DNA from 3 places in the Kitasatospora sp. NPDC001664 genome. Region 3 is predicted to be linked to each of the others. Evidence: riboswitches for the same ligand, from Rfam matches in the RefSeq annotation. Region 3 holds a riboswitch; each other region holds the start of a gene.
What was found. Region 3 has a riboswitch for cobalamin ahead of metE (5-methyltetrahydropteroyltriglutamate--homocysteine S-methyltransferase). Riboswitches for the same ligand answer to the same signal wherever they lie in the genome.

Region 1 (3,265 bases), on a different contig from region 3:
GGCGAAGCCCGGCCCGGCGTCGGTGGCGACCTTGTCCGCGACGACGCCGCCCTCCTTCGCCGAACCCGCGGCCGTGAAGTAGGCGAACCGGCCGAGCGAGCCGTGCGTGTTCGCGCAGCCCACCTCCTGGCAGAAGTCCTTCATGCCCTCCACCTGGAGGCCCTTGATCTGCCCGTTGACGTTGTTCGTCGCCGTCTCCGCCTGGAGCCGCTTGTCGAAGACCGCCACGCCGACCACCACGGCGCTGTCGTTCAGCACGTAGGTGGCCCGCAGCACCTGCCGGCAGCCCTGGTTCTCGATCACGTCCGCGAGCCCGCCGGTGATGGCGTGCCAGCAAGGGGTGACCGTCGTCGCGCTGCGCCGCGTCCAGGTGGCGCCGCCGAAGTCGATGGTCTGGTCGGGGAAGAACGCGGCCGGGTCCACCGGAGCCTTGTCCGTGCTCGCGTCCCAGATGGCCTTGAGCGACGCGTCGTCACCCGCGAGCGGGGTCCCGGGAGCCGGCACGGGCGCCTTGCTCTCCCCCGCGGTGGCCGTCGGGCCGGAGCCGGTCTTCCCGGCCGTGGGGCTGTTCGAGGCCGCTCCGGTCGGCTTGGCCACCGGGTCGCCGCCCTTCGAGGACACCGAGACCGCCACCGCGACCAGCCCGCCGACGACCGCGAGCGCGACCACGCCGAGCAGCAGCCGCATCCGGGTCTTGCGCTTGGCGTCGTCCTGCGCCCGCTGCGCCATCGCGTCCCAGTCCGGTCCGCCGGGCGGCGGGCCGAACGCCGGATACTGCTGCGGGTACTGCGGGTACTCCTGACCGGGCTGCTGCCCGTTGCCACCGTTCATGCCCACCCCATCACTCATGTGCGCAGATCCTAGGCCATCGCCGGAACCCCCAGACAGGGGTGGTCCCGGGTCCTGACAAGGCCTCCCGCCGGGCCTACGCCCATCACTGCGGGCCACCACTGCGCTACACGACACCACACAAGATGTGGGGTCCACCGAGCCAGGTAGCACTACATGTATGCTCGCTCTCGCTGTCGATGCAGGGGAACTCCGGTGGAAGTCCGGGACTGCCCCGCAACGGTGAGCGGGCTTCCGGTACGACCGCCCGCGAGTCCGGTGACCTGCCGACGGTGTGCCACACGGCTTCCCCGCAGACGCCTTGGAGCACAGCAGTGACGTCCGGGCCTCGCGGGTGGGCCGGGGGTGGATCGCGCGCGCCGTGACGGTGTCCGCGCCGTACTCCCCTGCGCCCGAGTCGGCCCGGCAGCCATGCCGACCGCCGCCGCCAGGAGAGAAGCGCCTTGACCATCGCTGCCTCAGTTGCCCTGCCCGCCCAGGGAACCGCCGAAGACCGGACCGACCCGGGCGCCGCCCTCCTCCGGCTCCTCACGGACCGCAGCGCCGACCTCCCCCAGGTGGACCCGGGCCACGTCGCGGCCGCTGCGCTGCGCGGCCGGCACGCCGGTTCGGACTTCGCCGAGCTGCGCGGCCTGGCCGTGGAGGCTGCCGCCTCGATGATCGCCGAGGACCCGCAGTACTCGAAGCTGGCGGCCCGGCTGCTCGCCCTGGAGATCCAGGACGAGGCCGTCTCGCAGGGCGCCGTCTCCTTCGCCGCCTCGATCGCCGTCGGCCACGCCGAGGGCCTGATCGGCGACGTCACCGCGGCCTTCGTGGCCAAGCACGCGGCCGCCTTCAACGGTCTGATCGACACGGCCGGCGACGACCGCTTCGAGTACTTCGGCCTGCGCACCGTGCAGTCCCGCTACCTGCTGCGCCACCCGATCACCCGTCAGGTGATCGAGACCCCGCAGCACTTCCTGCTCCGGGTCGCGGCGGGCCTGGCGGTCGGCGACACCGAGAAGTCGGTGGCCGAGGTGGCCGAGCTCTACAAGCTGATGAGCCGTCTGGAGTACCTGACCAGCTCCCCGACGCTGTTCAACTCCGGCACCAAGCACCCGCAGATGTCCTCCTGCTACCTGCTGGACTCGCCGCTGGACAACCTGGACTCGATCTACAACCGGTACGCCCAGATCGCCCGGCTCTCCAAGCACGCCGGCGGCATCGGCCTCTCCTACTCCCGGATCCGCTCGCGCGGCAGCCTGATCCGCGGCACCAACGGCAAGTCCAACGGCATCGTCCCGTTCCTGCGCACCCTGGACTCCTCGGTCGCCGCGGTGAACCAGGGCGGCCGCCGCAAGGGCGCGGCCTGCGTCTACCTGGAGACCTGGCACGCGGACATCGAGGAGTTCCTGGAGCTCCGCGACAACACCGGCGAGGAGGCCCGCCGGACCCACAACCTGAACCTCGCGCACTGGATCCCGGACGAGTTCATGCGCCGGGTGAACGCCAACGCCGACTGGTCGCTGTTCTCCCCGGCCGACGTGCCCGAGCTGGTCGACCTCTGGGGCGCCGAGTTCGACGAGGCCTACCTCAAGGCCGAGCAGGCCGGCAAGGCCGTCCGCACCATCCCGGCGCAGACCCTCTACGCCCGGATGATGCGCACCCTGGCGCAGACCGGCAACGGCTGGATGACCTTCAAGGACGCCTCCAACCGGGCCGCCAACCAGACCGCGCTGCCCGGCCGCGTGGTGCACTCCTCGAACCTCTGCACCGAGATCATCGAGGTCACCGACGACTCCGAGACCGCCGTCTGCAACCTCGGCTCGGTCAACCTGGGCGCCCACGTCGCCGCGGGCGCCACCGTCGCCGACCTGGTGAACGCGATGGACTGGGAGCGGCTGGACGCCACCGTGCGCACCGCCGTGACCTTCCTGGACCGGGTCATCGACATCAACTTCTACCCGACCACCGAGGCCGGGACCTCCAACTCCCGCTGGCGGCCGGTCGGCCTCGGGGTGATGGGTCTTCAGGACGTCTTCTTCCAGCTCCGCCTGGACTTCGACTCCGCCGAGGCCAAGCAGCTCTCCACGCTGATCGCCGAGCGCATCATGCTCACCGCCTACGAGCGCTCCAGCGAGCTGGCCGAGCAGTTCGGCCGCCACGAGGCGTACGGCGAGACCCGGGCCGCCCGCGGCCAGCTGCACATCGACCACTTCGGCGTCACCCCCGCGTGGGCCGACCGCTGGGACGCGCTGCGCGCCCGGATCGCCGAGACCGGCCTGCGCAACTCGCTGCTGCTGGCCATCGCGCCGACCGCGACCATCGCCTCGATCGCCGGCGTCTACGAGTGCATCGAGCCGCAGGTCTCCAACCTCTTCAAGCGCGAGACCCTCTCCGGCGAGTTCCTCCAGGTCAACCCGTACCTGGTCCGCGA
Region 2 (3,265 bases), on a different contig from region 3:
ACGGGGATGTCGGTGGGGCGGGCCGCGAGCAGTTCCCAGAAGCGCTGGAGCGGCGGCACGTCGGGCTGCTGCTCGGCGACGGGGGCGGGTGCGGCGCCCCAGTGCATCGGCACGACGTGGTCCTGCTGGAGGTCGGCGAGGACGCTCTCCAGGACGGAGCGGGGCACCGGCAGCAGCTTGGCGACCGGCTTCACCTGGCTCTGCCAGCGGCCGTCCACGCACTGCCGCAGGCACTTCTCCAGGGCGTCCTGACGGTTGGTCACCCAGGCGAAGGCCCGGAGGGTGAGGCCGAGGACCTGGGCGAGTTCCCAGGACTGCTCCGGGTCTCCGGGCCAGCTGCCGGTCAGCTCGGCCTGTTCGTAGACGCGCAGGGCCACGCCGATCCGGCGGGCGGCCTGCTCCTGGGTGAGCTCCCGGGCCACCCGGAAGTCGCGCAGGCTCGACGGGGCGGTGCCCATCAGCTGCGCCGGCGGGCACCAGAGGGCGCGGGCCAGGGCGATGAACTCGGTCTCGTCCGGGCGGTACTCCCCGGTCTCCCAGCCGATCACGTGGGTGGGCAGCAGCCGCACCCCGTGCGCGGCCATGCCGGCCGCGACCTGATCGGGCGTCAGCCCGAGGCCCACCCGGTGGGCCCTCGCGGCGGCGGGTGAGAACGGGACCGGCGTGGGGGTGGGCGGTCTGCGGCGCATGCCCAGACCGTAGGTGCGGCCCGGCTGCCGCCTGCACCCGCTGAACGCACGAACCGGATTCCCGGCCCGGGGCGCGGCGCTGGAGGATCCTCCCACTACTGACGGGTGATCACCCAGGGCCGCTCGGAGATAACGACGGCGAGGAGCGCCCCGCAGGGGCGCGGGGAACTGCGCGTGGGGGAACGGCAGCACGTGCAACTGGCTGACGTGCCTTGAGTTGCAGGTGGACCGCCTTCCGACTCGCGCAGTTCCCCGCGCCCCTGCGGGGCGCTCCCGGGCGTCACATCTTGCCGAAGAGCTCCTCGATGGTGGCCGGGGTGGGGAGTTCGCCGTTGGGGGTGAGGCGGTCGACCGTCGACGGGAGGTGGGTGGCGAGGGTGTCGGCGGCCTGGTCGGGGGTGATGCCGGCGTTGCGGGCGAGCATCTCGAGTTCGCCGGGCGGGAGGGCGGCGGCGAGTTCGGGGCCGGTGACGGGGTGGTTGTCGCCGGTGCCGACCCAGGAGCGGGCCTGGGAGCCGAGACCGCCCTCCGTCAGCTGCTGGAGCAGGGCGCCGAGCCCGTTGCCCCGCCCGGCGCCGTTCGCGGCCAGCGAGCCGAGCAGGATGGAGAGCAGGTTCCCCGCGCTGGCGTTCCCACCGCCGCTGCCGCCGAGCAGGCCGCTGAGGAGTTTGCCGAGATCGGTCATCGCCGTCCCTCTTGTTTCTTCCGGGTCCGGTACGGCGACGGTGCCGTGCCACGGCCAGCCTGCCGCCGCCGCAGGCGCGCCGCACGGCGGGGCGGACAACCGTGTGACCAACCCCTCCGCCACCGTTGTTGACGCCCGGTCGAGGGGCGTGGTGGGATCTTTCAGCCAATCGGAGGCAAGGAGAGGAAGCCGGTGCGAATCCGGCGCGGTCCCGCCACTGTCACCGGGGAGCACGCTCGAACCATGGTCACGACGGCCCGCCCAGGCGGCTGTTGGAAGGCCCGAGGGTGTGTCCGACCCGGAAGCCAGGAGACTCTCGCCCCCGCTACGTCGATCCAGGGCGCGGACCCTGAGTGAGGACACGCACTGATGCCGCCTGCCCGGAGCCACGCCGACTCGCCCGCACCGTGCGCCGTCTGACCCCCTTTCTGCTGGGCGCCGCCGCCGGCTACCTGGCGGACGCCCGCTTCGGCGATCCCCGGCGCGGCCATCCGGTGGCGCTGTTCGGTACGGCCGCGACGCGGCTGGAGCGCCGGATCTGGCGCGACGACCGCGCCGTGGGTGCCGCGTACACCGCCGTCTGCGTCGGGGCCGTCGCCGCGGGGGCCTCGCTGGCCGGGCGGGCCGCGCGCCGCAGCCCGGTGGCGAGTGCGGCGCTGGCCGCCGCCGCGACCTTCACGGTGCTGGGCGGCAGCTCGCTGACGAAGGAGGCCCGGACCATCGGGGCCTCGCTGGAGGCCGGGGACCTGACGGCGGCCCGGGAGCGGCTGCCGCACCTGTGCGGGCGGGATCCGAGCGGCCTGGACGGGCAGCAGATCGCCCGCGCGGTGGTGGAGTCGGTGGCCGAGAACACCGCCGACGCCGTGGTGAACGCGCTCACCTGGGGGGCGCTGGCCGGGACGCCCGGGCTGCTGGCCTTCCGGGCCGTCAACACCTTGGACGCCATGGTGGGCCACCGCTCGGCGCGGTACCTGCGGTTCGGCTGGGCCTCGGCGCGGCTGGACGACGTGGCGGGCTGGCCGGGGGCGCGGCTGACCGCGCTGCTGACGGTGGCGGCCGCGCCGGAGCCGGGGACGGCCTGGCGGGTGTGGCGGCGTGACGGTTCGTCACACCCGAGCCCGAACGCCGGGCAGGCGGAGTCGGCCTTCGCGGGGGCCCTGGGGGTGCGCCTCGGGGGCACGCTGCAGTACGGGGAGCGCGTGGAGCACCGGCCGGTGCTCGGGGCGGAGCTGCGCCCCGTGGGCGTGCGGGACATCGAGCGGGCGTGCGCCCTGTCGCGCCGGGTGGGCGTGCTGGCGCTGGGCGTCGCACTGGTCGGACGGGCCGTCATCTCCGGTGCGGGCCGGAAGAGGAGGACAACGTGAGCAACGCGCTGCTGGTCGCCGGGACCACCTCGGACGCCGGGAAGAGCGTCGTGACGGCGGGCATCTGCCGCTGGCTGGCCCGGCAGGGGGTGCGGGTCGCCCCGTTCAAGGCGCAGAACATGTCGCTGAACTCCTTCGTCACCGCCGACGGCGCCGAGATCGGCCGGGCCCAGGCGATGCAGGCGCAGGCGGCCCGGGTGGAGCCGGAGGCGGCGATGAACCCGGTGCTGCTCAAGCCCGGGGCGGATGCGCGCAGCCAGGTGGTGCTGCTGGGCAAGCCGGTGGCCGAGGTCGGCGCGCTGGACTACCGGGAGCGCAAGCCGTACCTGCTGGAGCGCTCGCTGGAGTGCCTGGCGGACCTGCGCAGCCGGTTCGAGGTGGTGGTCTGCGAGGGCGCCGGTTCGCCGGCCGAGATCAACCTGCGGGACCGGGACATCGCCAACATGGGCCTGGCCACGGCGGCGAAGCTGCCCGTGGTGGTGGTCGGCGACATCGACCGGGGCGGGGTGTTCGCCGCCATGTACGGG
Region 3 (3,265 bases):
ACACGACGGCGCCGGCCGCCCAGCCCCAGGACGGGTCCAGCTCGCTGTAGTCGCGCAGCGAGCCGTCGGCGGTGCGCTGGTACCCCTTGGGGTGGGCCTCGTGGATCGTCCGGTCCCCGGGAGCGGGGAAGTAGGTGTGCCGCAGGCCGATCCGGTCGATGACCCGCTTGGTGATCTCCTCGCCGAGCGGACGCCCGGTGACCTTCTGGATGATCAGGCCCGCCAGCAGGTAGTTGGTGTTGTTGTACTCCCACTGGGTGCCGGGGGCGGAGTGGGCCTTCTGGGCCAGCGCGGCGTCGAGGAGTTCGCGCGGCTCGTAGTAGCGCCCGGGGTCGCTCAGGACCGCGCCCTGGTTCACGTACTCGGGCAGGCCGCTGGTGTGCTGGAGCAGCTGACGGACCGTGATCTTCCGGCCGTCGATGCCGTCCCCGCGCACCAGGCCCGGGAGGTAGGTGTCGACGGACGCGTCCAGGCCGACCTTGCCCTCGGCGACCAGTTGGAGGATCACCACGGCGGTGAACGCCTTGGTGTTGCTGCCGATCCTCACCTGCCCGTCCACCGGCACCTTGGCCTTGGTGACCGCGTCGCCGACACCGGCGGTGTAGGTGCGGCTGCGGCCGTCGCGGCCCTTGACGGTCACCAGGGCGGCGGGCACGCCGTCGTTCTTGACCAGGGCGTCCAGGCGCTGCTGCACGGCGTCCGGCCGTGGGCCGGCGAAGGCCTCGGCCGGTGCCAGGGCCCCGGCCAGCACGGCGGCGGCGGTCGCGGCGGTGACGGCGGCGGCCACCCCTCGGCGGGTGGTGCGGCGGGTGGTGCCGCGGGTCGGGCGGTGCTGCTGCGGTGCGTGCTCGTTCATCGTCGGGCCCCTCCGGTTCGGGCGCCGGACCTCGTCCCGGCGCCCTTCCAGAGGACCATCCGACGGACCGTCAATCCGTCGTCGCCCGGGACGAGATGACCTCCGGGAACGTGCTCCGGGGGCGGGCCCGCCCCCGGGACCGTGGTCCTGGGCCCGTCTCGAAGCCGCTTCCGACATGCGGACGTGCGGGACAGGACCGGCGCGGGGGCCTAGGGTGGGGACCGCAGTCGGTTCGCCCTGACAGCCGGTCAGGTGCGTCGCAAGAGGGAACCCGGTGACGCCTTTCATCTGGCCATTCCGGGACTGCCCCGCAGCGGTGAGTGGGAACGACCGCCGTCACACGCACTGGGCCCGTGACGGGCCCGGGAAGCGACGGCCACTAGGAGTCCGCCCTGTCCAGGACGGACGTGCCCGCGAGTCCGAAGACCTGCCACTGCCCGCGTGCACCCCGCACGCGGTGATCTCGGTGACCTCGTGGGCGGGTCGACGGAACGGACGGGCACATCCTGGTGCCGCGTCCGCACTGTCACACCTCCTCGCCCGCGCGCCCTCCCGGGATCGCAGCGCGACTCGCGAAGGAGAGTCTCCGTGACCACCAGCACCACCGCCTCGCAGGCCACCGTCCACGGCTACCCCCGGCAGGGGCCGAACCGTGAGCTGAAGAAGGCGATCGAGGGCTACTGGAAGGGCACCGTCACCGCCGACGCCCTCCACTCCACCGCCGCCGAACTCCGGTGCGCCAACTGGCGCAGTCTCGCCGGCGTGGGCATCACCGAAGTCCCCACCGGGGACTTCTCGTTCTACGACCACGTGCTGGACACCACCGTGGCCGTCGGCGCGATCCCGGCCCGTCACCGTGCCGCCGTGCAGGCCGACCCGCTGGACGGCTACTTCGCCATGGCCCGTGGCAACCAGGACGTCGCTCCGCTGGAGATGACCAAGTGGTTCGACACCAACTACCACTACCTGGTGCCGGAGTTGGGTCCGGACACGGTCTTCGCGGCGAACTCCGCCAAGGCGGTCGGCGAGCTCCGCGAGGCGATCGCGCTCGGCCACAAGGGCCGCCCGGTCCTGCTCGGCCCGCTGACCTACCTGCTGCTCGCCAAGCCCGCACCCGGCGTGGCCTCCGACTTCCAGCCGATCACCCTGCTCGACCGCCTGCTGCCGGTCTACGCCCAGCTGCTGGCCGAGCTCAAGGCCGCCGGCGCCGAGTGGGTCCAACTCGACGAGCCCGCCCTGGTCCAGGACCGCACCCCGGCCGAACTCAACGCCGCCACCCGGGTGTTCCGCGACCTCGGCGCGCTGACCGAGCGTCCGAAGATCCTGGTCACCACCTACTTCGACCGGGTCGGCGACGCTCTGAAGGTCCTCGCCAAGGCCCCGGTCGAGGGCGTCGGCCTCGACTTCACCGGCCCGGCCGCCGCCAACCTGGCCGACCTCGCCGCCGTCGGCGGCCTGCCCGGCAAGCGCCTGGTCGCCGGAGTGGTGGACGGCCGCAACATCTGGATCAACAACCTGGAGAAGTCGCTCGCGACCCTGGCCACCCTGCTCGGCCTGGCCGACCGGGTGGACGTCGCCCCGTCCTGCTCGCTGCTGCACGTCCCGCTGGACGCCGCCGCCGAGCCCTACATCGACCCGCAGATCGCCCGCTGGCTCTCCTTCGCCCGCCAGAAGACCACCGAGGTCAGCCTGCTCGCCCGCGGCCTGCGCGAGGGCGCCGACACCATCGCGCCCCAACTCGCCGCCAACCGCGCCGACCTGGCCTCCCGGGCCGGCTCCCCGATCACCCACGACCCGGCCGTCCGGGCCCGGGTCGCGGCCACCACCGAGGCGGACGCCCACCGCGGGCAGGCCTACCCGGAGCGGGCCGCGGCCCAACGGGCCAGGCTCGCCCTGCCGCTGCTGCCCACCACCACCATCGGCTCCTTCCCGCAGACCGCCGAACTCCGCATCGCCCGGGCCGACCTGCGGGCCGGCCGGATCGACGCGGCCGCCTACCAGGAGCGGATGCGGGACGAGGTCCGCGAGGTGATCGAGTACCAGGAGAAGGCCGGCCTCGACGTCCTGGTCCACGGCGAGCCCGAGCGCAACGACATGGTCCAGTACTTCGCCGAGCAGCTCACCGGCTACCTCGCCACCCAGCACGGCTGGGTGCAGTCCTACGGCACCCGCTACGTCCGCCCGCCGGTGCTGGCCGGCGACATCTCCCGCCCGACCCCGATGACCGTCGAATGGCAGCGCTACGCCCAGTCCCTGACGGACCGTCCGGTCAAGGGCATGCTCACCGGGCCGGTCACCATGCTCGCCTGGTCCTTCGTCCGCGACGACCAGCCGCTCGGCGACACCGCCCGCCAGATCGCCCTCGCCCTGCGCGACGAGGTCACCGACCTGGAGGCCGCCGGAGCCGCC

Region 1: another riboswitch for cobalamin. It lies ahead of ACWCYY_RS09940 (ribonucleoside-diphosphate reductase subunit alpha); the one in region 3 lies ahead of metE (5-methyltetrahydropteroyltriglutamate--homocysteine S-methyltransferase).
Region 2: another riboswitch for cobalamin. It lies ahead of ACWCYY_RS17585 (cobalamin biosynthesis protein); the one in region 3 lies ahead of metE (5-methyltetrahydropteroyltriglutamate--homocysteine S-methyltransferase).

Annotation. Positions count from the first base shown of each region.
Region 1 covers NZ_JBSFGS010000005.1:254,101-257,365, forward strand. The annotation lists gene ACWCYY_RS09935 (hypothetical protein) at 1-849, opposite strand, end outside; cobalamin riboswitch at 1,010-1,134, shown strand; gene ACWCYY_RS09940 (ribonucleoside-diphosphate reductase subunit alpha) at 1,293-3,265, shown strand, end outside.
Region 2 covers NZ_JBSFGS010000011.1:175,325-178,589, reverse strand. The annotation lists gene ACWCYY_RS17595 (helix-turn-helix domain-containing protein) at 1-689, opposite strand, end outside; gene ACWCYY_RS17590 (YidB family protein) at 970-1,497, opposite strand; cobalamin riboswitch at 1,531-1,712, shown strand; gene ACWCYY_RS17585 (cobalamin biosynthesis protein) at 1,782-2,738, shown strand; gene ACWCYY_RS17580 (cobyric acid synthase) at 2,735-3,265, shown strand, end outside.
Region 3 covers NZ_JBSFGS010000010.1:30,639-33,903, reverse strand. The annotation lists gene ACWCYY_RS15815 (serine hydrolase domain-containing protein) at 1-856, opposite strand, end outside; cobalamin riboswitch at 1,067-1,305, shown strand; gene metE (5-methyltetrahydropteroyltriglutamate--homocysteine S-methyltransferase) at 1,445-3,265, shown strand, end outside.